DNA from 3 places in the Blastococcus jejuensis genome. Region 1 is predicted to be linked to each of the others. Evidence: predicted binding sites of a transcription regulator. Region 1 holds the regulator's gene; each other region holds the start of a gene.
What was found. Region 1 encodes LexA, which represses DNA repair genes until DNA is damaged. Its sites were predicted from a motif close to TCGAACANNTGTTCGA; they were not measured.
Positions count from the first base shown of each region.

Region 1 (9,385 bases):
GTCGTCGGCGGGCTCGTCACGGCCGATCTGTTCACCCGCGGCTGGCTGGAGCGGATGGACCTCGAGGTCTCCGAGGTCGTCAGCGACTGGGGACTGCAGGAGTCGATGGCCTACCCGCTGGTCTGGGTGGTCACCCAGCTGGGTGGCCGCGCCACGATCCTCGTCGTGCTGGCCGTGCTGGTCGGGTACCTGGCCTGGCGGCGGCGGACCCTGCTGCCGCTGGTCCGCGTGCTCGTCGCCCTCGCGCTGCTCACCGCGGTCGTCTACGCGGTGAAGTGGGGGACCGGCCGCACCGCGCCCGGCTTCCCGGGTTCCTTCTTCTTCCACGAGGACGGCGCTTCGTTCCCGTCCGGCCACGTCGCCAACGCCGTCCTCATGTGGGGTGTGGCGCGGTGGCAGGCCGTGGAGTACGGCCTGCCGATGCGCGTGCAGCGGGTGTTCTGGTGGCTCAGCCTCGTCGGTCCGGTGGCGACCGGCGTCGCGATGGTCTCCCTGGACTTCCACTGGGTCACCGACGCAGTCGTCGGCGCGTGCGTGGGCATCGTGCTGTTGGGCGTGGTTCACGCACTGGACGCAACCGTTCTGTCACGCTGGGTTCGTGCCCGAGCAGGCCGGCAGACCGCGTAGCGGCGTCCGGGGGCGACTGCTGGCGACCGGAGGTCTCCTCGGCGCCGCACTCGTCCTCGCCTCCGGCATGCCCGCGGCCGCCGAGGACGCCACCGCTCAGGCGGCCGCCGGCGCGCAGGTCCGCTGCCAGATCACCGACCCGCGGCTCGCCGAGCTCTCCGGGCTGGTCGCCGTCCCCGGCCGGCTCCTGGCCATCAACGACGGCGGCGACCAGATCGATCTGTACGTGCTCGACGCCAGTTGCGCCGTGATCGACGTCCACACGACCGCCGTGGACCCGTTCGACCCGGAGGACCTCGCGATCGGCGCCGACGGGACCGTCTGGGTGGCCGACACCGGGGACAACGGCGCGAGCCGGCCGACGATCGCGCTCGTCGCCCTGCGGCCCGACGGGACCACGAACCTCTACCGGCTGACCTACCCGGACGGCCCGCACGACGCCGAGGCCCTGCTGCTCGCCCCGGACGGGACGCCGTACGTCGTCACCAAGGAGGTGCTGGGGGCCAGCTCGGTGTACCGGCCGGCGGCGCCGCTGGTCGACGGCGGGACGATGCCACTCGCCAGGGTCGCCTCGGTGGCCATGACCCTGACCGGCACGCCCGGTGGTCCGGTCGGCCGCGCCGGGCAGCTGCTGGTCACGGGGGGAGCGGTCGCGGGCAACGGGCATCACCTGGCCCTGCGGACCTACACCGACGCCTACGTCTGGCCGCTGACCGGATCCGACGTGGTCGCGGCGCTGGCGGCCGAACCGGTCCGCGTCCCGTTGCCGGACTCCCCGCAGGGGGAGGCGATCAGCTTCACCGAGGACGGTTCCGCGCTGGTGGTGGCCAGTGAGGGCACCCCGAGCGACCTGACCGTCGTCCCGGTCGTGAGCGGCCTGCCCGCCCCCGGCACCACGGCCACCGGGCCCACGCCGAGCCTGACCGACTTCACGAGCTCGGGGCTCTCACCGATCACCTCGGCGGTGATCGCCGCGCTGACGGCCACCGTGCTGGTGTGGCTGGGCGGACTGTTCCGGCGCCGCCGGCCCTGAGTCTGACGGCAGCGAGCCGGACGGCGCCGGGCCGGACAGCGCCGGGCCGGACAGCACCGGGCCGGCGGCCGGGTGTCAGACCCGGCGGAGGACGCTGACCACGCGCCCCAGCACGGTCGCGTCGTCGCCCGGGATGGGCTCGTACGCCGGGTTGTGCGGGAGCAGCCAGACGTGCCCGTCGCGGCGCTTGTACGTCTTGACGGTGGCCTCGCCGTCGATCATCGCGGCGACGATCTCGCCGTTCTCCGCCGTCGGCTGCTGGCGCACGACCACCCAGTCGCCGTCGCAGATCGCCGCCTCGATCATCGAGTCGCCGGTGACCTTCAGCATGAACAGCGTGCCCTCGCCGACCAGCTCGCGGGGGAGCGGGAAGACGTCCTCGACCGCCTGCTCGGCGAGCACCGGACCGCCGGCCGCGATCCGGCCGACGAGCGGAACGTAGGTCGGCGCGGAGACGTCGACGCCCTCGGGGACGCCCGGCAGCTCGGTGACCGTGGCGCTGGCGTGCGGCGAGTCGTCGGGGAGCCGGACGTCGAGCGCGCGCGGGCGGTTGGGGTCGCGCCGCAGCCAGCCCTTCTTCTGCAGGACGGAGAGCTGGTGGGCGACCGACGACGCCGAGGAGAGACCGACCGCCTCGCCGATCTCCCGGACCGACGGGGGATAGCCGCGCCGCTCGATCGAGTCGCGGATGACCTCCAGGACCCGGCGCTGCCGCTGGGTCAGGCCGTCGCCGTCGGCGCCCCGGTCGGGGAACGAACGGACGGTCGCCGTCCCGGATGCCGCCGTGGCGTCCCCGGGCGGCTTCCGGCCGCCCGACGTCCCGTTCTTCTCCGCCACGTCGCCTCCTCGTCGGCTGCTCGCGCAGCGCCGGTGATCTCTCGCAGGAACCGTAGCGCGGCGACCCGCTCGGATCAAACACATGTTCGAAGTCGTGCCGTGTCCTGTCGCTTTCGTCGGACCCGTGCGGTAGACATCGAACAGTCGTTCGAATCGAACACGCGTTCGAGGGTGGCGGCGACGACGGGTGTTCGGCGGGTCGGGAGGAGACGGTCATGGGATGCGTGCAGGAAGCCGTGCTGGAGTTCGACGAAGCGGTGCAGGCGCCGTGGCGTCCCCGGTTGGTGTCCGATCCCGTCGAGCCGGCGGCTCCGACCCTGCGCACGGTCCGCCCCCACCCGTCGCGCCGCAGCCCGTCCCGGGTGGGCGTGTGCCGGCCGCCGGCGGCGCCCGCGCGGCCGACCGCTCCGGTCCGCCGCGGCCCCGTCCGGCGGGGCGCGCCCGACCTGGCCGCACGACCTGATCGCGACGGGCCGGGCCGTCCCCGCGCCGCGCGTCGGGCACCGGCGGGTCCGTCGATCGCCCGGCGCGTGCGGCTCACCCGCCGGGCCCGCCGGCTCGCGGTGGTGCTGGCGCTGGCGGGGGCGGTGGCCCTCGGGTCGTGGCTCGGCCCGCTCCTCTCGGGCGACGAGGGCGGCCTCCGGCTGGCCGGGGTGTCCAGCGTCGTGGTCCAGGAGGGCGACACGCTGTGGTCGATCGCCACGTCCCTCGACGGCGAGGGCGACGTGCGCGCGGTGATCGACGAGATCCAGCGGATGAACGGGCTCGAGGGCGCCGACCTCGTGCCCGGCCAGGTTCTCCAGCTCCCGTGAGCGGGGGTGAGGCGCGGCGCGACGGGCTGCCCGGCTCGGCATCGGCAGTCCCGGGCGGTGTCGCCACGGCAACACCTCTACAACCTGAGCGGCCGACTTCGTCAACCCTCTGTGTGGGCGTCTTCACCCTCTGTGGTGGCTCGGACGCTTACGGTCGTCACGTGTCAGGCGCCATGGAAAGTCGTGCAGCGGTGTTCACCAGTCAGCCCCAGGCGGTCGAGGTCTATCAGGCCGGGGCGTGGTGGGCCGGTGAGCTGCTCGGCTGGCGGCACGCCCCCGACGGGTCCTGCCAGGTGTGGGTCCGTGTGGTCCTGGGTGGGGTCGAGGAGACCGCCTGGACCGACCTCGCCGGTCTGCGGCTGCCCGAGCGGCACCTCGCCGTGGCCCCGGAGCCCTCCGTCGCGGCCGACCCGGTCACCCAGAAGCTGCCCCGGGCCACCGCGTCCCGGTCCCAGCGCCCGAGCGTGTCCGACGCGACGGCGAGCCTGCCGATGGTGCGCGACCTCTCCGTCGTCCAGGGCGGTGCGCCTGCGCGGCCGGGAGGCCGGCGCCGCGCGCCCGAGACGGGCGAGGTCCCGGCGGTGGGGTCCGTGGCGGTCACCCGTCCCGGTGGCCGTCGTCGGGCGCCCGAGACGGCCGAGACGCCTGCGGTGAGGCCCGGCGGTCGTCGGCGAGCCCCCGAGACCGGCGAGATGGCCGCCGTGCGGGCGTCGCTCCCGCCCGCCGCCGGGCGTCATCGTGCCGCGGACACCGGGCTGCTCCCGGTCGTGACCGATGCGGGCCCGGCCGCTCGCGCTCCCCAGGACGACACGATCGCCGGTCGCTCGCGCAGTGCGTGGGCGGCGGTCGGCGAGGCCGAGCCGGAGCTCCTGACCCGTCCTATGCGCCTGAGCGACCACGTCCCGCACGCGCGTCGGCCCCGGCTCGACGGTTCGCTCGCCGGCGTCTGACGGGTCCGGTCGCCTGGCGGCCCTTCCCGTGCCCCCCGCTCGGGTCCGCGCGCTCGGCGTGGGGGCCGGCGCCCTCGTGGCGCGTCCGGGGGCCGTCGTGACGGCCGGAGGAGCGGTGCTCGCCGAGGGCCGCGACCCGACGGTTCCGCGGGCGGTCGGGGGACCCTTCGGCGCGTCGTGTCGGCGTGTCGTGTGACTCGTGGGAAGCGCTGTTCCTGCTGGTGACGGCAGTGCCGCAACGGAACACGCCGGGCTTCGAATCGCTTGCACATCTTGTGTTCGTCGGCCTAGGGTTCCCCTACATCTAGTAGTTGCAGAGTTGTAAGCCTGTCCACAGGCTGTTCCTCAGGTTCTCCCCCGGGCGTCCACCGGATGTCCCCAGGAGGGTCCACAGGGCGGCTCGTCGAGGGCCTGCAGCAGGCGCCCCGGTCACCACCGGGCGACGCCGGATCGAGAGGAGGTGACCCCAGGTGCGTTGCCCGTTCTGCCACAACGCCGACAGCCGGGTCATCGACTCGCGGGAGGCCGACGAGGGCGCCACCACGCGCCGCCGCCGGTCCTGCCCGAAGTGCGGCCGCCGGTTCACCACCGTCGAGGAGGCGGTGCTCGCCGTCGTCAAGCGCAGCGGGGTGAGCGAGCCCTTCAACCGGACCAAGGTGGTCGCCGGCGTGCGGCGTGCCTGCCAGGGCCGTCCGGTCGACGAGGACCAGCTCGCTCTGCTGGCCCAGCAGGTCGAGGACGCCATCCGCGCCAGCGGGGCGGCCGAGGTCCCCAGTCACGAGGTCGGCCTGGCCATCCTCAAGCCGCTGCGCGAGCTCGACGAGGTCGCCTACCTGCGCTTCGCGAGCGTCTACCGGTCCTTCTCGTCGCTGGCGGACTTCGAGAAGGAGATCTCCGAGCTGCGGGACCGGCAGAGCGCCGCCCTCCAGTCCGCGACCACCCCGCCCGGCAGCCCCGATTCCTGAGGCTGCCGGCAGCTGAGAACTGTCAGTACCACCCGATAGACACCAGACAAGTACAGATCGCGGCTCTTCCCCAGCCGCCGTCCGATCCACTCACCGCGTATCCGAGCGAGCGCACCACCACGCGAATGACGACCAGGGAGAGCTCCACACCATGACCGAGACCGACGACCGCTTGGCCGGCCCCCGCACCCGCCGCACCGCCAAGGCGCCGAGCCGGGGCAAGGGCCTGAAGATCAAGCGCGTCTTCACCACCGCCGGTGTGCACCCCTACGACGAGGTCGCGTGGGAGCGCCGCGACGTCGTGATGACCAACTGGCGCGACGGCTCGATCAACTTCGAGCAGCGCGGGGTCGAGTTCCCGGCCGAGTGGAGCATCAACGCCACCAACATCGTCACCACGAAGTACTTCCGTGGCGCCGTCGGCAGCCCGCAGCGGGAGAACAGCCTCCGCCAGCTCATCGACCGCGTCGTCCTCACCTACGGCGCGGCCGGCCGCGAGCACGGCTACTTCGCCACCGAGGGCGACGCCGAGATCTTCGAGCACGAGCTGACCTGGATGCTCATGCACCAGTACTTCAGCTTCAACTCGCCCGTCTGGTTCAACGTCGGCACGAGCGCCCCGCAGCAGGTCAGCGCGTGCTTCATCCTCGCCGTCGACGACACGATGGACTCGATCCTGAACTGGTACCGCGAGGAGGGCCTGATCTTCAAGGGCGGCTCCGGTGCCGGCCTGAACCTCTCCCGCATCCGCTCCTCCAAGGAGCTGCTGTCCTCCGGTGGCACCGCGTCGGGCCCGGTCAGCTTCATGCGCGGCGCCGACGCGTCGGCCGGCACCATCAAGTCCGGTGGCGCCACCCGCCGCGCGGCCAAGATGGTCGTCCTCGACATCGACCACCCCGACATCGAGGAGTTCATCGAGACCAAGGCGCGCGAGGAGGACAAGATCCGCGCGCTGCGCGACGCCGGCTACGACATGGACCTCGGCGGCAAGGACATCACCAGCGTCCAGTACCAGAACGCCAACAACTCCGTCCGCGTCTCCGACGAGTTCATGCGCGCCGTCGAGGACAGCGCCGAGTTCGGGCTGCGCGCCCGGCAGGACGGGTCGGTCATCGAGACCGTCGACGCCAAGACCCTGTTCCGCAAGGTCACCCAGGCCGCCTGGGAGTGCGCCGACCCGGGCATCCAGTACGACGACACGATCAACGACTGGCACACCAACCCCGAGACCGGGCGCATCAACGCGTCCAACCCGTGCTCGGAGTACATGAGCCTCGACAACAGCTCGTGCAACCTCGCGTCGCTGAACCTCATGAAGTTCCTCAAGAGCGACGGCACGTTCGACTCGAAGAACTTCGTGAAGGCCGTCGAGCTGGTCATCACCGCGATGGACATCTCCATCTGCTTCGCCGACTTCCCGACCGAGCCGATCGGTGAGACCACCCGCGCCTACCGCCAGCTGGGCATCGGCTACGCCAACCTCGGCGCGCTGCTCATGGCCACCGGCCACGCGTACGACTCCCGCGGCGGCCAGACCCTGGCCGCGGCGATCACCTCGCTGATGACCGGCACCGCCTACCGCCGCTCGGCCGAGCTGGCCGGCATCGTCGGCGCCTACGACGGCTTCGCCCGCAACGCCGACGCGCACGCCCGCGTCATGCGCAAGCACGCCGCGGCCAACGACGCGATCCGCCCGGTCGGTGCCGACGACGCCGACGTGCTCAAGGCCGCCACGCAGCAGTGGCAGGAGTGCCTCGAGGTCGGTGCCGACAACGGCTGGCGCAACGCGCAGGCCTCGGTGCTGGCGCCCACCGGCACCATCGGCTTCATGATGGACTGCGACACGACCGGCATCGAGCCGGACTTCTCGCTGGTCAAGTTCAAGAAGCTGGTCGGCGGCGGCTCCATGCAGATCGTCAACCAGACGGTGCCGCGGGCGCTCAAGAGCCTCGGTTACCAGGAGGAGCAGATCGAGGCGATCGTCGAGTTCATCGCCGAGCACGGGCACGTCGTCAACGCCCCGACCCTGCGCCCAGAGCACTACGAGGTGTTCGACTGCGCGATGGGCGAGCGGGCCATCTCCCCGATGGGCCACGTGCGCATGATGGCCGCGGTGCAGCCGTTCATCTCCGGCGCGATCAGCAAGACGGTCAACATGCCCGAGACGGCGACCATCGAGGACGTCGAGAACATCTACTTCCAGGGCTGGAAGCTCGGCCTCAAGGCGCTGGCCATCTACCGCGACAACTGCAAGGTCGGCCAGCCGCTGTCCGGTGGCAAGGGCAAGAACGACGGCACCAAGGCCGAGGCCAAGGTCGTCGAGACTCCGTCCGCGCTGTCGCACCCGGTCCGCAAGCGGCTGCCGAAGAAGCGGACGAGCGTCACCACGTCGTTCAGCGTCGCCGGCGCCGAGGGCTACATGACCGCCGGCATGTACGAGGACGGCAGCCTCGGTGAGGTGTTCCTGAAGCTCGGCAAGCAGGGCTCGACCCTGGCCGGTGTCATGGACGCCTTCTCGATCGGCATCTCCCTGGCGCTGCAGCACGGTGTGCCGCTGGAGACCTACATCCAGAAGTTCACCAACATGCGCTTCGAGCCGGCCGGCATGACCGACGACCCGGACATCCGGATCGCCCAGTCGGTGATGGACTACATCTTCCGTCGGCTGGCGCTGGACCACCTGCCGGTCGAGAAGCGGGCCAACCTCGGCATCTTCACCGCCGAGGAGCGGGCCGCCCAGGTCGCCGGGTCCTACGGCACGTCGGCCTCGACCCCCGCGGTCGCCGAGGAGGACGACGTCGACCTGGAGCAGCTGCGCGGCTCCGCGCCGATCGAGACCGCCGCCGTCAAGGAGAAGGTCACCCCCGAGGGCCCGAAGTCGGTCAAGGAGGCCCACTCCTCGGCCGAGCTGCTCGAGCTGGTCACCGGGACGGCCACCGACGCGCCGCTGTGCATGACCTGCGGCACGAAGATGCGCCCGGCCGGTAGCTGCTACGTCTGCGAGGGCTGCGGCTCCACCAGCGGCTGCAGCTGATCCTCGGCGAGCCAGACCGACCGGCGCCCCGGTCCCGCATCACGCGGGGCCGGGGCGCCGGCGCGTCGGGGCGACCGTCCGGCGGTTGACCTTGCCGTTGGGGCAGGCCCAGGTGGCCGGCCGCCGCGGGCGGTCAGGGTCCCTGCAGATCGCCCGCACCGGTCGATCGACGGCCGGCCGACGACGGATGCACGACGGCTGCCGCCTCACCACCCGGGAGGTGGGTCGAGTGGCAGTCGCTGGTGACCATCGAGACGTCGTCCGAGAGCCCGGGAGGCGTGTGGCGGCGACACGCCTCCCAGCGCCGGCCAGGAGAACGCGGTCGTCGCCGAGGGCTGGATGACGAGCAGGGCGATGGCGGTCCCAGGCTCCTCGATGAGCGTCGTGAGGCCGCGTGGCGCACCGACGCCATTCGGCTGCGTGACGGGTGCATGACGGGTTCATGACCTCGGCCATGGCGTCCTTCCGGCGAGCCGTCGGGGGCGGGAGCATTCCTGCAGCAGACGGGGAGTTGCGGGAGAGGAGTACGACGTGGGCGAATTCGACGACGAGGTCACTGTCCTGAGCCGGTGGTTGGGTCGGGACGTCGTCCCCGACCTGGACGGCGTGGTCCCGCTGTGGAATGCCTTCCGGTTCCGCGACGCGACGGTCTTCGCGCCCGACGCGACCGACGGCGCAACCCGCATGTACCTGGTGCGCGGCGAACGGGTCCTCGAGTTCGTCCCCAGTCAGGTGTCCATCGACGAGGCGTACGCCCGGCTGGACGGCGGAGGCGCGTTGCCCGCCGCGGCATAGCCGCGACGACACGCGTGGCCGGCGGCGCCACGGGGACCGGCGCCGGGTCACCTAGCCTTCCCCGGATGAAACAGCTGCTGCGCTTCGCCTGGGTCGAGGCGCAGTGCTGCCTGTTCGCCGTCCTGTTCTTCCTCGGGCTGGCCCTCGTCCGCGTCGTGCCGCTGCCGATCGACCCCGCCGACGCGCTGCTGCTCTGGTGCCTCGGGGTCACCCTCGTGCTGTGGCTGCTCCGCTGGGAGACCGGCCGCGAGGTCGCCGTGATCTTCGGCTTCCACCTCGTCGGCCTGGCCCTGGAGCTGTACAAGGTCGCCCAGGGGTCGTGGTCCTATCCC
Region 1 is NZ_BAAAVV010000002.1:18,612-27,996, forward strand. It holds gene ABD644_RS03840 (phosphatase PAP2 family protein) at 1-627, shown strand, start outside; gene ABD644_RS03845 (hypothetical protein) at 599-1,660, shown strand; gene lexA (transcriptional repressor LexA) at 1,736-2,497, opposite strand; gene ABD644_RS03855 (LysM peptidoglycan-binding domain-containing protein) at 2,713-3,309, shown strand; gene ABD644_RS03860 (hypothetical protein) at 3,471-4,259, shown strand; gene nrdR (transcriptional regulator NrdR) at 4,730-5,224, shown strand; gene ABD644_RS03870 (vitamin B12-dependent ribonucleotide reductase) at 5,376-8,258, shown strand; gene ABD644_RS03875 (hypothetical protein) at 8,790-9,053, shown strand; gene ABD644_RS03880 (DUF817 domain-containing protein) at 9,119-9,385, shown strand, end outside.

Region 2 (9,385 bases), 620 kb from region 1:
GTGAACGTGCCCGCGGACGGGCGGTTCGCCGAGACCGCGGGGATGTTCGTGCGGCCCGACGAGGAGATCGTCGTCGTCGCGCCGCAGGACCGCGAGGAGGAGATCGTCGTCCGGCTGGCCCGGATCGGCTTCGACAAGGTGGCCGGCTACCTCCGCGAGCCCGAGGGCGCGTTCCTCGGTGCCCCGGAGCGGATCGTGCGGGCCAGTCGCCTGGCCGTGCCCGAGCTGGACGAGGCGCTGGCCCGGCCGGTCGCGCCCGTCGTCGTCGACGTCCGGAACGTGGGCGAGCTGATCGCCGGCACCATCCCCGACGCGGTGAACATCCCGCTGGCCCAGCTGCCCAAGCGGCTCGAGGAGATCCCGCGGGACCGCCCGGTCGTCGTCCACTGCGCCGGTGGCTACCGCTCCAGCGTGGCCGCCTCGGTGCTGCGCAAGGCCGGCTGGTCCGACGTCTCGGACCTGCTCGGCGGCTTCAACGCCTGGGCGCTGGCCCACCGCCAGGTCGCCTGATCTCTCCCGCTCACCCTGGAAACCGTTCCGAAGGAGTACCGCCCATGCCTCCCACCGACGCCCACCACGGCGTCCTGATCGTCGGCGGCGGATCCGCCGGCATCAGCGTCGCCTCCCGCTTGAAGCGGGCCGGGCAGGACGACGTCGGCATCATCGAGCCGGCGACGACGCACTACTACCAGCCGCTCTGGACGCTGGTCGGCGGCGGCCGCGCGCCGATCGCCGAGAGCGCGCGGCCCGAGGCGAAGGTCATGCCGAAGGGCACCGACTGGATCCAGGACGCCGCCGAGGACATCGATCCGGCGAACCGTCGGGTCGTGCTCCGGTCGGGACGGCGGGTGACCTACGACCACCTCGTCGTGGCCCCCGGCATCCAGCTGGACTGGAACCGCGTCCCCGGCATGAGCGAGGCGCTGGACACCCCGCACGTGTCGAGCAACTACACGTACGGGCTGGCGCCCAAGACCTGGTCGCGGATCAAGGCCATGCGCAGCGGCACCGCGGTGTTCACCATGCCGGCGGGCCCGATCAAGTGCGCCGGGGCCCCGCAGAAGATCGCCTACCTGGCGGCCGACTACTGGCGCGAGCAGGGCGTGCTGAAGGACATCCGGGTCGTGCTCGTGCTCCCGACGCCGGCGATGTTCGGCGTGAAGGTGTTCTCCGACGAGCTCGACCGCGTGGTCGCGAAGTACGGCATCGAGGTGCACCTCAACAGCGAGGTCACCGAGATCGATGGCGAGGGCCGTTCGGCGATCGTCACGGACAACGCCGCCGGGACGAAGGAGTCGATCAGCTACGACTTCCTGCACGTCGTGCCGCCGCAGTCGGCGCCGGACTGGCTCAAGGCCACGCCACTGGCCGACCCGGCCAACCCGAACGGCTACGTCGAGATCGACAAGAACACGATGCAGCACGTGCGCTTCCCGGAGGTCTTCGCGCTCGGGGACGCGGGCTCCTCGCCCAACTCCAAGACCGGGGCGGCGATCCGGAAGCAGGCGCCGGTCGCGGTGGCGAACCTGCTCTCGGTGATGGGCGGTGGCGCACCGACGGCGCAGTACGACGGCTACGCCTCGTGCCCGATCACCACGGCCCGGGACCGGATGCTGCTCTGCGAGTTCGACTACACGCTCCAGCCGCACCCGAGCTTCCCGATGATCGACACCACGCACGAGCGCTATGACATGTGGCTGCTCAAGCGGTACGGCCTGCCGTTCATGTACTGGAACCTCATGCTGAGGGGACTGGCCTGAGCGGAGGGGGAAACCGGTGAGCCGTCGCGTCGTCGTCCTCGGGGGTGGGGCGGGGGGTCTGGCGGCGGCCAACCGGCTCGCCCAGCACGGCGCGGCTCTCGAGGTCGTGCTCGTCGACCGGTCGGCCGACCACGTCTTCGCCCCCGGCTTCGTCGCGGTCATGTTCGGCGAGGCCGAGCCGGAGGCCTTCCGCCGGCCGCTGCGCGACCTGCTCGACCCGGCGGTCCGGCTGGTCACCGGCGAGGCCACGCAGCTCGACGTCGCCGGCCGTCGGGTGCGCGGCTCGTTCGGGGATCTCGAGTACGACGACCTGGTGCTGGCTCTCGGGGCCGAGGTCGGCTGGCCGCTGGGGCCGCCGCCGTCGGGGGACCTGGCCCCGTGGACCCTCGACGGCGCGCTGGCCGGCGCCTCGGCGCTGACGCGGCTGGGCCCGCGCGACCGCGTGGTCGTCGGCCCGACGGGGGTGGGCTATCGCTGCCCGCCGGCGGTGTTCGACCTCGCGGTGCGGATCCGCCGGGTGACCGGCGCCCGCGTCGACGTCGTCCACCCCTGGCCCGCGCCGCTGGCGCCCTTCGGCCCGGGACCGTCCGCGGCGGCGACCCGGTTGCTGGCCGACGCCGGGGTCGGCTTCCACGGCGGCTTCGAGGTCAGCGAGGTCGACGCCGGCGTCCTGGTCAGCGCCTCGGGAGACGAGCTGCCCTACGACGCGGCGTTCGTCGTCCCGCCGCACCGGCCACCTTCGCTGGTTGCCGACTCGCCGTTGGCCGGCCCTGGTGGCTGGCCGGTGGTGCGCTTCCCGTCGTTCGGGGTGGACGGCGCCGAGGGCGTGAGCGTGATCGGCGACCTCGCGTCGGCCTCCCTGAAGGTCGGCATGGCGGGCACGCTCGCCGTGCACGAGGCGGCGTTCGTCGCCGACCGGATCGCCGCGGTCGCGGGTGGACCGCCCGCGCGCGAGCACCCGGTGATGTCGGCGATATGCTTCCTCGACACCGGGGAGACGGCGTCGTTCCTGCAGTGCGACTTCACCGGGCCCGCCTCGGGTGCCGGGCCGGCCGCCTGCACGCTGATGCCCTGGCTGCCGTACTTCCGGGCGGCGAAGCGACTGTTCGCCGAGGAGTGGTTCGCCACTACCGTGCGCGGTGGGGTGGACTGAAGGAGGGACGGCCATGAGCGCTCCGGCGACCCGACCACCGAGGATGCCGCCGCCATGGTTCGTGCACACGGCCTGGCGCGTCCACCGCGCGCTGCACCGGCTCAGCGGCGGGCGATTCCTCTGGACCCCGGCGAACAAGCGCGGCTGGGGTGCGCTGCGCCTCACGACCATCGGGCGGACGTCCGGTCAGGAGCGCACCGTGCTCATCGGCTACCTCGAGGACGGCGCCGATCTCGTGGCGCTGGCCATGAACGGCTGGGACGAGGGCCACCCCTCGTGGTGGCTCAATCTCCAGGAGCACCCGGACGCCGTCGTCCGGTTGGCGGGCGCCGAGCCACGCCCCGTGCACGCGCGCCAGGCCGAGGGGGAGGAGCGGGACCGGCTGTGGCAGCGCTGGGCCGAAATCAACCCGGACCTCGACGGGTACGCCGGCCGGCGGTCGACCATGACGCCGGTCGTCGTCCTCGAACCGCGCGACTGACCCGACGCCTTCCCTGCCATCGCGCCTGGCCGTCGGCTCTTCTCTCCCGCAGCGACCGCCAGTCAGATTCGGCCGCTGAAATTCTCGTATCGCCTCGTCATGGAGCGCATTTCTGTCAGAGGTCGAACATACGATCGAACACGTGGACGAGATGGAGTGCGGCGCCGTGGCGCCCGCCCCGACAGCGCCGACGGTTGGGTGGGCGTCGGGCCCGTTGGGAGCGGCCCAGGCGGCGGATCGGGAGATCGCCCGGCAGACCGCGCTGCGCGCGCGGGCGCTGGCGGCGTTCGCCGCGACCCGCCCCGCGTCGGCAGACCGCCAACCCGGCCATCCGGGGGCGATGAGCTCCGAACGGCGAGCCAGCCGTCCAGAGGTGCTGGCCGACGTGAGCGAGTGGGCGGCGCAGGAACTGGCGATCGCGCTGTCGATCACGACCCCTGCTGCCGAGATGCAGGTGTCCCGGGCGCTGACGCTTGTCCACCGCCTCCCGGGGGTGCTGTCGGCGCTCGAGGCGGGTTCCCTGCACGTCGGTCACCTGTGGCCGTTGCTGGAGAAAGTGGCCCCGATCGGCGCGGCGGCGGTCCGTGCGCGGCTGGAGCGGGACCTGCTGGCGTGGATCGCTGGGCGATCGGTGACCACCCCGGCCCAACTGGGCTCCAAGATCCGCCGTGAGTTGCTGGCCCGCAACGTGCGCACTGCTGCGCAGGAGTTGAAGGAGGCGCTGGCTCGCCGTGGGGTGCGGTGCGTGCCGGCATCCGTCGACGGGATGGCGATGCTGCAGGCGCTGCTGACCGTGCCGGAGGCCGAAGCGTTGCTGGATGCGCTGGGCCGGTACGCCGACGCGCTCGACGACACCGATACCGAGGGCCCGCCACGCACGCGCCAGCAGAAGATGGCCGACTGCATGCTCGATCTCGTGCTGCGACCGGGGGAGACGCAGCTGCCGACGGTCCAGGCCCAGCTGACGGTGGTGGCGCCGGTTGCCGCCCTCGTGGGTGGTGACCAGCCCGGCGAGGTCAACGATCACCCGGTGCCGGCCGAGATGGTTCGCGCTCTCGCGAAGGGGCTCGGCCTGCTCCCCGACGACGGGTCGGGGGATGACTCCCCGAGCACGCCGGCCACCGCAGTGCCGCCGGCCGAGTTCACCGTCGACCCCGACGACGAGGTCACGGGCCTGGTCCTGGCCGCGGCCGACGAGCGGTGGTGGGCCGAGGTCGAGGCGAGGGCCCTGCGCGGGGAGTGGGGCGGCGAGGACGACCCGCCGCTCGACCAGCTCGAGCGGTACTGGGCCGCCGAGGCCGAGTGGATGGCCGACTGGCCCGATGCCGACGACGAGTCCTTCCCGCGGGAGCTCGGCCCCGACGCCGCCCCCGGCACCGGCCCCGATGCCGCCCCCGACGGCGCCGCCCAGCCCATGGATGGTCGCGCCGCGACAGCCACCGAGCCGGACACGCCCTGGTGGGCGCTGGCCGACCGGAGCGTCGCGGAGGCCGGTCGCTCGCTGCTCGAGCTCGATCGGCGACTCGCCGCCGCCCGGCGGGCGGTGGAGCGGGCGCGGCTCGCCGACCTCGACGATCGCGACGACTGGGAACAGTCCCCGGCGGGGCGGGTGTCCGCTGCGACGGACGCGATCAGCGCGCTGGCCCACGCGAGCGTCGGGAAACGGGCCGCGCTCGCCGAGCTGCTCGACCGCACCGCCGGCGGCGGGCTGGCCGACCGGCCGCGGATCGCGGTCACCGACGCGCTCACCGGAGCACTCCTCGTCCTCACCGATGCCCGCGAGCTCCGCGCGGCCGCAGTCGCGGGGCGCGGGTTGGGCCCGCCCGATGCGTCCAGCACGTACCGGCCCGGCCTGAAGCTCGACCGATTCGTCCGAGCCCGCGACCGTCGCTGCCGGTTCCCCGGGTGCCGCCGCAGGGTGCCGCTGGGCGGCGAGCTGGACCACAGGGAGTCGTGGCCGGACGGGGCGACGTCGGCCGAGAACCTTGTCGGTTTCTGCACCGGTCACCACCGCGGCAAGCACCAGGCGCCCGGCTGGTGCTACGAGCTGACCGCCGAGGGCACGTTGATCATCACGACACCGTCCGGGCTCACCGCGACGACCGATCCACCCCCGTTCTGAGATGTCCGGGAAACCACCGTGGGCGCACCTGGCTCACGTTCCGGCGAGCGCCTGCGCCAGGCGATCGAGCTGCCGAGCGTCCTCGCGCCGGATGGCTGCCCGGATCACCGGGGCGAGCAGCGTCCACGCGCCGGTGGTGCGGACCTCGGCGGTGAGCGTCGCCCGGCTGCCGGCCCCCTGGGCCTCGACCGCGTAGGTGTAGTCCGCCGTGACGCCGCCCTGCCGCGAGCGCAGCGTGATGGATCGGCCGGGGTCGAGCGCGACGATCTCGCTGCGCCGGCTCTTGCCGCGAGCCCGGAACACCAGTTCGGTGCCGACGGCGGTCGGCCCGCCCGGGTGGATGTCGTCCACGCCGAGCCACCGGGCCGCGTGCTCCCAGTCGGTCAACTGCGCCCACACCTCGGTGGCCGGGCGGTCGAACGTGCGGCTGGCGGTGAAGGCTCTCGTCATCGCGTCTCCTCGGCGGGCGGCAGAGGCGTCATCGTGGCGGGGAGACCCTCAGCCGGTCTTGGACGGACTTCACCCGTCGTCGGGCACGAACCCGGGCGCCTGCTCGGCGGGAGCGAGGAACCGGCGCTGCGCCCGTACGTACGCCGTCGGCGGGACGCCCGTGTGGCGGGTGACGTCGCGCACGAGGTGCGCCTGGTCGTACCAGCCCAGGTCGGCAGCCAGGTCGCCCCAGACGAGGGCCTCCTCGACATCGATCTGCTCGAGGAGTCGGCGCACGCGCAGCACGCGGGCGAGGGTCCGGGGCGCCAGCCCGACGACGCGGGTGAACTCGCGGTCGAGGTGGCCGTGCGAGATGCCGAGCTCGGCGGCGATCTCCCCGACGGGCCGCGCCGGACCGGCTTCCAGGGTCGCCACGACCGCGGCGCAGCGGTCGAGGGCCCGGTCGGATTCGTCGAGCCCCGCCGTGAGCACGGCCTCGGTGCGGTCGAGCTTCGTCGTCGGGTCTCCGGTCAGCAGGTCGCGGCGCAGCGCCACCCCTGGCGGCCAGACGTCCAGCAGGGAGCGCACCTGGCCGCGCAGCGTCGCCGGCGGCACGCCGAACACCGCCGCACAGCCGATCGGCGTGGTCACGACGCCGACGCAGTCGGTGCGCCCGGTCGGTTCGTTGACCAGCGGCCGGTCGTGCGGGCCGATGAGGAAACCCGTCTCGGCCAGGAACGGCGACCCGCCGGCCGGGATCTGGCGGATCGGCGGACCGAGCACGATGCCGGCGACGGTCGAGCCGGTCGGCGCGATCCGCTCGCGGGCATAGGGGATCTGCCCGCGGGCGTGCCACACCGACTCGACGTAGCGCCCGAGGCGCCCGGCCGGCCGGCGTTCGGTGAACTCGAAGTCCACGGCGGGCAGGGTAGGCGTGACCGGGACCCACCGGCGGCACGGTCGTCCGGGGGACCGGGCAGGATGCGGGCATGGCTCCTCACCCCGTGCCCTCGTCCGGAGTCCTCGGCGCCGCCGGCCGGGTGGCCGAGCCGGGCGCGCTGCGCAGCGCCGACCTGCGGTTGGCCGGCGGCCCGCTGCCCGTCCTCGGCACCGCGCGGATCTACACGTGCGGCATCACCCCCTACGACGTCACCCACCTGGGACATGCGGCCACCTTCGTGTGGGCCGACGCTCTGCGCGGGGTGCTCGCCACCGCCGGTGTGGAGGTGGTGATCAGCCGCAACGTCACCGACGTCGACGACGTGCTGACCCGCGCCGCCGAGGCGCGCGGGAAGCACTACGACGAGTTCGCGCTCAGCCAGGAGTTCCTTTTCGAGCGCGACATGGACGCCCTGCACGTCCACCGGCCGGCCATGACGCCCCGGGCCCGCGCGTACGTGCCGCACGTCCAGCAGCTGGCCGCGGCGCTGCTGGTGGCCGGCCGCGCCTACGTGCGCGAGGGCCACGTGTTCTTCCGCGGCGCCGGGATCCACGCCCGCGCCGGGCTGGACCGGGCCGACGCCCTGGAGCTCGCCGAGGCCTACGGCGACATGCCCGCCGACCCGTTGCGCGACGACCCGTTCGACGTCCCCATCTGGCGGCCGTCGGGGGAGCACGACCCCGCCTGGCCGAGCCCGTGGGGCTGGGGCCGGCCGGGCTGGCACGCCGAGTGCGCGGCGATGGCCGCGGCCACGCTGGGCTCGTCGGTGGACGTCCTGGTCGGCGGCGAGGATCTCGCGTTCCCGCACCACGCCTACCAGGCGGCGATGGTCGAGGCCGCCGTGTCGGTGGGCCCGTTCGCCCGGCGGATGCTGCACGTCGGGGAGGTGAGCCAGGGCGGCAGCAAGATGGCCAAGTCGACGGGCAACCTGACCCTGGTCGCCGACCTGCTGGAGACCGCGCCGGCCGCCGCGATCCGGCTGATGCTGCTCGACCGGCGGTGGTTCGAGCGCTGGGAGTACCGGCCGGAGCTGCTCGAGGCCGCGACCGGCAAGCTGCACGACCTCTACGCCGCGGCCTCGCGGCCCGGTGCGTCGGAGGCGGCGGAGCAGGAGGTCGGCGCGGCGCTGCTCGACGACCTCGACGTGCCGCGGGCGCTGGCCGTCGCCACCGAGGCCGGGGGAGCGGCCGGGCGGCTGCTGATCAGGGTGCTGTCGCTGGGCTGAGCGCCGCTCTTGCGCGGTTGCACCCGTGGTGCGAGCGCTGCATCAGCGCAACCGCAGGGGGAACCGCGCAAGCGCGCAGCCGGGTCAGGCGTCGGCGACCAGCTCGGTGTCGACGCCGATCTTGCCGACCTTCGAGGCGCCGCCGGGGCTCCCGAGCGGGGCGTCGCGCCCCGGCAGCGGCTCGACGAAGAACCGGCGGTTGTCGGCGATGTGCGGCTCGTTCTCCTCGGTCACCCGCCGGTCCTGCGCGATCGCCTCGACCGGGCAGACCGGCTCGCAGGCGCCGCAGTCGATGCATTCCTTGGGGTTGATGTAGAGCTTGCGGTCACCCTCGTAGATGCAGTCGACCGGGCACTCCTCGACGCAGGACATGTCGGTGGTGTCGATGCACTCGGAGCCGATGACGTAGGGCACGGGGGGATCTCCTCCAGAACGGGGTCAGTGGGCGGCGGCCGCGCCGATGCCGGCGGGGTCGTCGCTGCTGTGCCCTGGGAACAGCGGCTGGTCCGGGTCGAGGTAGGTGGCGGCGTTGTTCACAGCAGTGGCTGCCTCCCCGAAACCTACCGAGATCAACCGCACCTTGCCCGGGTACTCGGTGATGTCCCCGGCCGAGTACACCCCGGGCACCGACGTGCGCATCGCCGTGTCGACCATGATCTTGCGGTCGACGATCTCGATGCCCCACGTCTCCAGCGGCCCGATGTCGGCGGTGAAGCCGAGTGCCGCGATCACCGAGTGCGCCTTGTACGGCGTCACCGCGCCGTCCTTGTGCTTGACGTTCACGGTGTGCAGCCGCTCCACGCCGTCCACGAGCCCGCCGTCGAGGGAGTCGACCTGGGCGTCGGTCACGACGACGGTCGAGCCCTTCTCCATGTCGGCGACGCTGGCCGCGTGGGCGCGGAAGTGCTTGCGCCGGTGCACCAGGGTCACCGAGGAGGCGATGCCGTCGAGGGCCAGCGCCCAGTCGACGGCGCTGTCGCCGCCGCCGACGATGACCACGTCCTGGTCGGCGTGCGCGGCCAGCTCCTTGACGACGTAGGTGAGGCCGCGGCCCTCCCACTCGGCGCCGCCGGGCAGCGGGCGGGGCGTGAAGGTGCCGATTCCGCCGGTGATCACCACGGCACCGGTGCGGATGCGGGTGCCCTTGTCGGTCGTGACGACCAGCCGCTCGCCGGCGCGCGGCCGGTGCCCGGCCTCGTTGGTGAGGTGCTCGGCGCGCTCGCCCAGGACGTAGACCGGGTCGAACCGGGCGGCCTGCTCGACCAGCCCGGCCAC
Region 2 is NZ_BAAAVV010000002.1:633,644-643,028, forward strand. It holds gene ABD644_RS06735 (rhodanese-like domain-containing protein) at 1-510, shown strand, start outside; gene ABD644_RS06740 (NAD(P)/FAD-dependent oxidoreductase) at 555-1,760, shown strand; gene ABD644_RS06745 (NAD(P)/FAD-dependent oxidoreductase) at 1,777-2,913, shown strand; gene ABD644_RS06750 (nitroreductase/quinone reductase family protein) at 2,927-3,394, shown strand; gene ABD644_RS06755 (HNH endonuclease signature motif containing protein) at 3,546-5,516, shown strand; gene ABD644_RS06760 (SRPBCC family protein) at 5,550-5,966, opposite strand; gene ABD644_RS06765 (helix-turn-helix domain-containing protein) at 6,036-6,863, opposite strand; gene ABD644_RS06770 (cysteine--tRNA ligase) at 6,935-8,110, shown strand; gene fdxA (ferredoxin) at 8,195-8,524, opposite strand; gene ABD644_RS06780 (NAD(P)/FAD-dependent oxidoreductase) at 8,549-9,385, opposite strand, start outside.
Region 2: a site for LexA is predicted at 3,529-3,544, ahead of ABD644_RS06755 (HNH endonuclease signature motif containing protein). Genes of this name have one in related genera too.

Region 3 (9,385 bases), on a different contig from region 1:
CCACTGCTCCCGCAGCCCTCCCGGCGCTGGTCAGCGGCGCGCGGAACGGCTCCGGAGCGTCGCGGCGCCGAGACCTCTCCCAGAGCGCCCGCGGCCACGTACGGTGGATGACGTGACGGAGGCGACACGGACCGCCGACGGACCGGCCTCCTCGGTCGACGTCGCCGCGGAAGGCACGCGGATCGCGGCCAACATCGGGCGCGTTGTCCAAGGCAAGCCCGACGTCGTCCGGCTGGCCCTCGTGGTGCTGCTGGCCGAGGGCCACCTGCTGATCGAGGACGTGCCCGGCGTGGGCAAGACCACGCTGGCCAAGGCGCTGGCCGCGTCCGTCGACGCCACCGTCCGGCGGATCCAGTTCACGCCCGATCTCCTGCCCAGCGACGTCACCGGGGTCGCGATCTACGACCAGGAGTCGCGGGAGTTCGAGTTCAAGCCCGGCGCAATCTTCGCCAACATCGTGGTGGCCGACGAGATCAACCGGGCCTCGCCCAAGACGCAGTCGGCGCTGCTGGAGTGCATGGAGGAGCGGCAGGTCACCGTCGACGGCGTCAGCTACGAGCTGGCCCGGCCGTTCCTGGTCATGGCGACGCAGAACCCGCTGGAGATGGAGGGCACCTACCCCCTCCCCGAGGCCCAGCGCGACCGGTTCACCGCCCGCGTCTCCATGGGCTACCCCGACCGCGACGCCGAGCTGTCGATGCTCGACGAGCGGTCGGTGGCCGACCCGCTGACCACCCTGGCCCCGGTGGCCGATGCGGCGACCGTCCGCGAGCTCGTGGCCGCGGTCGGCCGGCTGCACGTCTCCGACGCGGTCCGCCGCTACGTCGTCGCCCTGGTCGAGGCCTCCCGCCGCTCCCCCGACCTGCGCCTGGGCGCCTCACCGCGGGCCGGCCTCCAGCTGCTGCGCGCCGCCCGCGCGGCGGCGGCCCTGACCGGCCGCGACCACGTGCTGCCCGACGACGTCCAGGCGCTGGCCGGCCCCGTGCTGGCCCACCGCCTGCTCCTCACCGCCGACGCGGCCCTCGGCCGCCGCAGCACCGAACAGGTGGTCGCCGACCTGCTGACCACCGTCCCGGTCCCCCGCGGGCGCTGACCTCCCGTGCGCGGGCCGGCCGGCAGGGTGCTGTCCTTCCTCACGCTGCGGGGCCGCTGCCTGGTCGGCGGCGCCGGAGCGCTCCTCCTGCTGGGGATGCTGCTCGGCGAGCGGCCCCTGGTGCAGCTCTCGGTCTTCGCGCTCGCGCTCCCGCTGCTGTCCTCCGCCGCCGTCGCGCGAGAACGCTTCCGGCTGACCGCGCGGCGCACGCTGTCCCCCGCCCGGGTCCCGCGCGGCGACAGCGCGGACGTGCTGCTCGAGGTCACCAACGCCGACGGCCGCGCCGGCGGCCTCTGGATGCTGGCCGAGCAGCTGCCGCCGGAGCTCGGCCCCGCCCCGCAGTTCGTCGTCGAACGGCTCGGCGGCGGCGCGACCGCGGCCCTGCCCTACCGCGTGCACGGCGCCCGCCGGGGCCGGCACGCGCTGGGCCCGCTGCGCCTGCGACTGGTCGACCCGTTCGGTCTGGTGGAGCGGACCGCCGTCGGCGCCGGCACCGCGCCGCTGCTCGTCGTCCCCCGGGTGCGCCCGCTCGGCCCCGGCGGGCCGGCCGGAGGGCACGGCGGCGGCGGCGACGGGGCGCGCCGCTCGATCGCCGTCCACGGCGAGGACGACGTGAGCACCCGCGAGTACCGCCACGGCGACGACCTACGCAAGGTGCACTGGCGGGCCACCGCCCGCGTGGGCGAGCTCATGGTTCGCCTGGAGGAGCGTCCCTGGCGGGCGCAGGCGACCCTCTTCCTCGACACGCGGTCACGGGCCCACGTCGTGGCCGGCCGCGCGACGGAACTCCCCGCGACCGGCCCGGCCGGCGACGACTGCCCGCCCCCCGACAGCCTCGAGTGGCTGGTCGAGGCGGCGGCGAGCATCGGCACCATGCTGGCCCGCCGGGGGGCGGCGCTGCGCCTGGTCACCGACGTCGGCGAGCTGGTCCCCACGACGGGCCGGGGCCGGCTGACCCCCGACGACCTGCTCGACCGCCTCGCGACGGTCGGCCCGTCCCGCGTCCCGTCCCTCGCGCACGGCATCGAGCAGCTGGGCCGGGCCGCCGGGGAGGGGCCGGTCGTCTGCCTCCTCGGTGCGGTCGGGCCCGACGACGTCGTCGACCTGGTGCGCGCGCGATCCGGGCCGACGCGAGACTTCGCGATCCTCGCCGACCTCGGCAGCTGGGCCGCCGGCCCGGCCCGCGGTCGGCGGGCGCTGTCGGCCGCCTCCCGGGAGACGCTCGACCGGCAACGGGAGGACGCCGCGAGGCTGCTGCGGGCCGCTGGCTGGCAGGTGGCAACCGCAGGCGCCGACCTGTCGGTCGCCGACGTGTGGGCCTCGCTCGGCGGGCCCGTCGCCGCCGCCCCGTCCGTGCCCGGCGGGTTGGGGGTGCCGGCATGACCCGCGCGGACGTCCGGACGGCGGTGACCGCGGCGCTGGCCACGCTGCTGGGTGCGCTCGCGCTGCGTCCGGTCTTCGCCACCGGCCGCTGGTTCCCGCCGGCCCTGGCCGCCGTGCTCGTCGTCCTCGCCGGGGGCCTCCTGCTCCGCGGCGGTGGACCGGTTCTCTGGTCGTGGCTCTCCCGCGGGCGCCCGGTGCCCGACCGCGTGGCGGGGCTCGGCGTGATCCTGGTGCCCGTCGGTCAGCTCGTGCTGCTGGCGGGTCTGCTGTCCGCCCTGTACGCGCCGGGCGGGGCGTTGCTCGGCCTGCTGCCCACCCCGGCGAGCCTCACGGAGGTCCTCGGCGTGCTCGCCGACGGCGCGGCCGAGGTGCGCGAGCAGGCGCCCCCCGCGCTGGCGCTGACCGGGCTGGTGTCGCTGACCACGCTGCTCGTCGGGTTCGTCGCCGTCATCGTCGACCTCGTCGCCGTGGCGGGGCGGCAGGCGGCGGTCGCGGGGCTCGGGCTGCTCGTCCTCTACTGCGTGCCGGTCGGCACGATCACCGGCGGCATCGGGCTGCTCCCGGTCGCCGCGCCCGCGGCGGGCCTGGCCCTCCTGCTGTGGACCGACCAGCACCGGCGGCTGGCCGACCGGGAGCGGTCCGCACGCAGCCGCGGCGGCGGGCTGCGTCCCGGCACCGGCACGGTCGCGGCCGCGCGCATCGGGTTCTCGGCGCTGATCACCGGCCTCGTCGTCGGCGCCGTCGTCCCGACCCTGGCCGAGGGTTCCCTGGCCACCGGCCTGGGAGGCGGCACCGGCGGGAGCACGGGCACGGCGCTCGACCCGGTCGCCGAGCTGCGCGGCCAGCTCACGCTGCCCGAGCCGATCGACCTGTTCCGGATCAGCACGTCGGTCGACGACCCGGGCTACCTGCGCGCGGTGGCGCTGGACCAGTTCGACATCGAGGCCGGCTGGACCTTGAGCAACCTGGCCGGCGAGACCTCCATCGCCGAGGACGAGCGGCTGGCCCCACCGCCGGATCCGGGAGAGGCGCGGCCGGTCGATGCCCGCATCCGGAGCATCCGGCACGACGACCGCTTCCTCCCGGTCCCCGGCAACCCGCTGTCGGTGCGCATGGACGACGGCAGCGACGAGAGCTGGCGCTTCGACCCGGCCACCGCGACGATCTACGGCCGCGAGGTGACCACGGCCGGCGTCAGCTACTCGGTGTCCGCCCTGGAGGCGCGACCGTCGGCGGACGTGCTCGCCGCAGCGCCCCAGCTGCCGCCCGGTGACGAGATCCAGGACCGCTACACGGCGCTGCCCCCCCTCGACGCGACGGTCACCGACCTGGTCACCGAGCTCACCGCGGGAGCCGAAGGGCCCTACCAGCGGGTCCGCGCGATCCTGGACCACCTGACCAATCGGGCCAACGGCTTCATCTACAGCCTGTCCACGGCCCCGGGCACGAGCGGCGACGACCTCGTCGACTTCCTCCGGCTCAAGCGCGGCTACTGCGAGCAGTACGCCGGGGTCATGGCGGCGCTGGTGCGGGTCGCCGGGGTGCCCGCGCGGGTGGTGCTGGGCTACACCCCGGGCAGCGAACGCTCCGACGGCAGCCGGGTGGTCACCAGCGACGACGCGCACGCGTGGGTCGAGGTCTACTTCGCCGGGCTCGGCTGGGTGCCCTTCGACCCGACGCCGATCGCCGCCGATCGCGCCGTGGACCTGCCCTGGGCGCCGCGGGTGGGCGGACCGACCGCCGATCCCGGCGTCGACGAACCGGTGCCGACCGCGGCTCCGCTGCCGAACGTGCCGCGCGAGGACCGCGCGAACGAGCCCGTGCCGACCACCCCCGGGAACGCCTCCGAGACCGGCCCGCTGAGCACGCTCCTGCCGGTCGCCGGCGCGGTCCTGCTGGTCGCCGGCCTCCTCGCGCTGCCTGCGGGGGCACGGACCTGGCAGCGCCGGCGCCGCATCGCCGACGGCAGCGCGGGAGCCCTGTGGGACGAGCTGACCGCGACCGCGCTCGACCTGGGACTCCCCCGCAACCCGGCGTGGACGCCGCGGCAGACCGCGCGCGAGCTGGCCGGCGCAGCACGCACGGCCGACCCCGCGGTCGGGGACGCCGTCGCACGGCTCGCGCGGGCCGAGGAGGCGGCGAGCTACGGGCCGGCCGGCCGGGACGTCGCGGGGCCGGAGCTGCTCGAGGCGCTGCGGACGGCGCGGCGCGGGTTGCTCGGGGCGTCCTCCCCCCGCACCCGCGCACTGGCGCTGGGCTGGCCGGCCTCGTTGCGGGCCGCCGTCCGCGACCGGGTGGCCGGCTGGCTCGACCGCCGTCCGGTGCTGCTCGGCGGCCGCCGCTCGCGGACGGTCTGAGGGCTACTGGTCGTAGCGGCGGCGGAAACGCTCCTCGAGGCGGCTCTTCAGCGGCTGCTTCCCAGAGCGGCCACCGCGGCCGGAGCGGCCCGACGAGGTCGAGCCGCGGCCACCGACGGGCCCACCGCCGGCCTCGACGGCACCGGTGGCGGCCTTGTAGTGGAAGACGCCGAGGGCGACGCCGGCGAAGGCGATCAGGAAACCGAGCACCCCGAGCGGCACCGACCGGGCCACCGCGCCACCGACCAGGACGGCGAAGCCGACCAGGACGAGGAGAGCGCCCAGCTGTAGCTTCCGGCGCGCCTTGAGGCGCCGGTCACCGGTACGGACGGTCGACGCGAACTTCGGATCGTCATCGACGAGTGCACGCTCGATCTGCTCCAGCAGACGCTGCTCGTGCTCGGAGAGCGGCACGTCGACCTCCAGGTGGGCGGAGCCATGGCCGTCGGAGGCACCCTCCGGCGGTGACATCGAGGATACGAGCCGTTTGCAGGCAGCGAAAGGCGGCCGTGCGGCGGTGCCCCAGGATCATCGTTTGGTCACTCCTCCGAGTGGCGTTCGTCGGTGGCCCGGCGGGACCTTCGACACCTCTGGGGAACGTCGTCCGCGCAGGTCAGCCGGGTCGGCGGTCGCGGTGCAGCAGGGTCGCCGGCCGGACGGCGCCGGCCCCGAACCGCCGGGCGGCCCGGTCGGCGGCGAGCTCGGCCTCCCGGCGGCCGTGCTCGCGCGCCCCCAGCTCGAGCTGCTGGGGCGCCGTGTCGGCCTCGACCAGCCGCTCGGCCCGCACGCCGACGAGCCGGATCCGCGCCCGGTCCAGCCCGAGCGCGTCGAAGAGCCCGCGCGCGGTGTCGTAGATCTCCTTGCCCACGTCGGTCGGGACGTCGAGCGTGCGACTGCGGGTGATGGTGGCGAAGTCGGCGAAGCGCACCTTGATGCTCACCGTGCGGGTCAGCCACCCCCCGGAACGCAGCCGGCCCGCCGTGCGCTCGGACAGCAGCAGCAGTTCCCGGTGGATGACCACGGGATCGTCGATGTCGGTACCGAAGGTCTCCTCGTGGCCGGTGGACTTCTCCGGCTCGTCGGGGACCACCCGCCGCGGGTCGCGCCCCCACGCCAGATCGTGCAGATGGCTGCCGGCCGCCGAGCCCAGCGCCCGCTGCAGGGTCTTGGCCGGCACGTGCGCCAGGTCGCCGACGGTTCGCAGGCCCAGCCGGAGCAGGACCTCCTCGGTCTTCGGGCCCACCCCCCACAGCGCGCCGACCGGCAACGGGTGCAGGAAGTCCATGACCTCCGCGGGACGGACGACGCGCAGACCGTCGGGCTTGGCCGACGTCGAGGCGAGCTTGGCGACGAACTTGGTGCCGGCCACGCCGACCGAGCAGGTGATGCCCTGCTCGTCGAAGACCCGGGCGCGCAGGTACTCACCGATCTCCGCCGCGTCGCCCAGCCGGCGGCGGGATCCGCGGACGTCGAGGAACGCCTCGTCCAGGCTCAACGGCTCCACGAGCGGGGTGATCGAGCGGAACAGCGCCATGACCGACCGGGAGACCTCGGCGTAGAGCGCCAGGTCACCCGGCAGCACCGTCGCCGTCGGGCACAGCCGCAGCGCGCGGGAGGTCGGCATCGCCGCGTGCACCCCGTAGCGGCGCGCCTCGTAGGTGGCCGAGGTGACCACCCCCCGGTTGCCCGCGCCCCCGACGATCACCGGGGTGCCGGCCAGCTCGGGGCGCCGGCGCACCTCGACGCTGGCGAAGAAGGCGTCCATGTCGACGTGCAGCACGGTGCACCCCGCCGCCCGGCCGCCGGTCACCTGCCACCTCCTCGACACGTCGAACACCTGTTCGACTCAGGAGGAGAGTAACGCCCCCCGGCGGCCGCGGCCCGGTTCGGCGCGCGGGCAACCAACCCACGACCACGATCGAGGACGCCGGTGCGCACGAACGGTCCCGAGCGCGGATCACCGCACCGTTCCGGCCTGCGTCCGGCGGCTCGGATGGGCATGATCGTCATCGGTGGACAGCGCCCGATCGGACCGCAGGACCGCGGCCGGCGCGACGACCGGATCGGAGATGACATGGCACTCGACGACGACGACATGACCAGCACGGAGGGCCCGGCCGACGGCGGAGCTGACGGCGGGGCCGACGGTGGCGCTGACGGCGGTGCCGACAGCGGTGCGCACGGCCCGGCGGACGGTGGCGCGGACGGCGGTGCCGACGGTGGAGCGGACGGCGGTGCCGACGGTGGCGCTGACGGCGGTGCCGACGGTGGCGCCGACGGTGGCGCAGACGGTGGCGCAGACGGTGGCGCAGACGGTGGCGCAGACGGCGGTGCCGACGGCGGCGCGGACGGTTCCGCCTGACCGAGAACCCGACCTCGCAGGACCGGGCGGAGCATGCGCTCCGCCCGGCCCTGCGGCGGTGCACGAACCTCGACCCGGAGGTGTTCGCGGAGCAGTACTGGGCCCGCCGCCCCCTGCTGACCCGGGCCGCCGACACCGGCGACTCCTTCACCGACCTGCTCGACCTCGCGGCCGTCGACGAGCTGCTCTCGACCCGTGGCCTGCGCACCCCGTTCCTGCGCATCGCCAAGGACGGCGCCGTCGTCGACCCGAAGCGGTTCACCTCCTCCGGAGGCGCCGGCGCGGAGATCGCCGACCAGGTGTCCTCCGACGCGGTACTGCGCCTGTTCGCCGACGGCAGCACCGTCGTCCTGCAGGGGCTGCACCGCCTCTGGCCGCCGCTGATCGAGTTCGCCGACCAGCTGGCCGCCGACCTGGGCCACCCCACCCAGGTCAACGCCTACATCACGCCGCCGTCCTCGCGCGGTTTCAGCCCGCACTACGACGTGCACGACGTCTTCGTGCTCCAGGTGGCCGGCGAGAAGCACTGGCGGATCCACGAGCCGGTGCTCCGCGACCCGCTGCGCACCCAGCCGTGGAACGACCGCGCCGCCGCGGTGGCCGCGGCCGCGGAGGGCGAGCCGGTCGTCGACGCCGTCCTGCGCCCCGGTGACGCCCTCTACCTCCCCCGCGGCTTCCTGCACTCGGCGACGGCGCTCGGCGAGATCAGCGCCCACCTGACCGTCGGCGTCCACTCCGTGACCCGCTGGGCCGCGGCCGAGGCCGCCCTCGACCTGGTGCGGTCGCTGGCCACCGACGACCCCGAGCTGCGCGGCTCGTTCCCGCTCGGCGTGGACCTCGCCGACCCCGCGACCCTCGAGGCCGACATCGGGGAGGTGCTCGGCGCGCTGCGCGCATGGCTGGACCGGGTCGACCCGGCCGAGGTGGCCGAGCGGCTGCGGGCCCGCACCTGGGCGCAGGTGCGCCCCGAGCCGGTGGCACCGCTGGCCCAGGCCTCGGCCGCCGCGGCGCTGACGTCGGACTCGGTGCTCCGGATGCGCCGCCGGCTGCGCTGCGCGCTCCGCGACGGCACCGAGGGCCGCGTCGAGCTGCTGGCCGGGCGCCGCACGCACACCTTCCCCGGCGAGGTGCGCGCCGCACTGACCGAGCTGCTGGCCGTGGGCGAGCTCAAGGTGGGCGACCTGCCCGGGCTGGACCCCGACGACCGGATGACGCTGGCCCGACGACTGGTCACCGACGCGATCGCCACGGTCCCCGACGGACCCGATCGGGCCGCCAGGCACGATGGGAGCCGTGGGGACGCGAACGGGAGCGACCGATGAGCCGGTCGGAGGCGTGACGGGCGGCTCCCCTGCCGACGCTCCCGCCGTCCCGGTCCGGCCGCTCGGCCGGCTGGACGACAGCCGCTGCTCGGTGCAGGCGCTGTCGCGCGGGGACTCCCCCGTCGCGACGGCGGCGCCGGCCCAGCGGTGGGTGCTGATCGAGCAGCCCGGGCCGTGGGGGCGGGACGCGCTGGCCGAGTCGCGCTTCGACCGTCTCGTCGCGCCCGCCCTGGCCCGCCGGTCCCGGGCGGAGAACGTGCGGCTGCTGCTCGTCCGGCGGCCGGGCGGCCGCCTCGCCGACTCGGGCCGGCGGTGGGCATACGCCGACAGCCACCCGGGACGCGAGGGCCTCTGGTGGTCGGTGCGCTCGAGGGACGCCGACCTGCTCGACGCGCCCTGGGACGGCTCGGTGGGCGAGCCGGCCAGCGGCCCGGTCTACCTGGTGTGCACGCACGGCGGCCACGACGCCTGCTGCGCGCTGCGCGGGCGGCCGCTGGCCCGGACGCTGCCGGCGCCGGGTCCCGCCGACGTGTGGGAATGCAGCCACCTGGGCGGCGACCGGTTCGCCGCGAACGCCGTGGTGCTGCCGTACGGCTTCTACTACGGGCAGGTGCCCGGCGACGGCGCCGACCTGGTCGCCGCGCACAGCCGGGGCCAGGTGGCGCTGCCGTGGCTGCGGGGGCGCGCCGGGGTGCCGCCGCCGGCGCAGGCGGCCCAGCACGAGGCCCGGCGGACCCTGGGCCTGCTCGGCATCGACGACCTCCCCGTGGTGGCGGTCCGGCAGCTCACCCGCCCCGGCGAGGAGGTCGAGCGGTGGGTGGTCACCCTCGCCGGGCCGTCCGGCGACGTCGTGGCCGCGGTGGAGAGC
Region 3 is NZ_BAAAVV010000005.1:262,874-272,258, forward strand. It holds gene ABD644_RS12750 (AAA family ATPase) at 113-1,093, shown strand; gene ABD644_RS12755 (DUF58 domain-containing protein) at 1,100-2,476, shown strand; gene ABD644_RS12760 (transglutaminase TgpA family protein) at 2,473-4,833, shown strand; gene ABD644_RS12765 (DUF3040 domain-containing protein) at 4,837-5,304, opposite strand; gene dinB (DNA polymerase IV) at 5,447-6,643, opposite strand; gene ABD644_RS12775 (hypothetical protein) at 6,791-7,015, opposite strand; gene ABD644_RS12780 (cupin domain-containing protein) at 7,276-8,517, shown strand; gene ABD644_RS12785 (ferredoxin family protein) at 8,531-9,385, shown strand, end outside.
Region 3: a site for LexA is predicted at 6,663-6,678, ahead of dinB (DNA polymerase IV). Genes of this name have one in related genera too.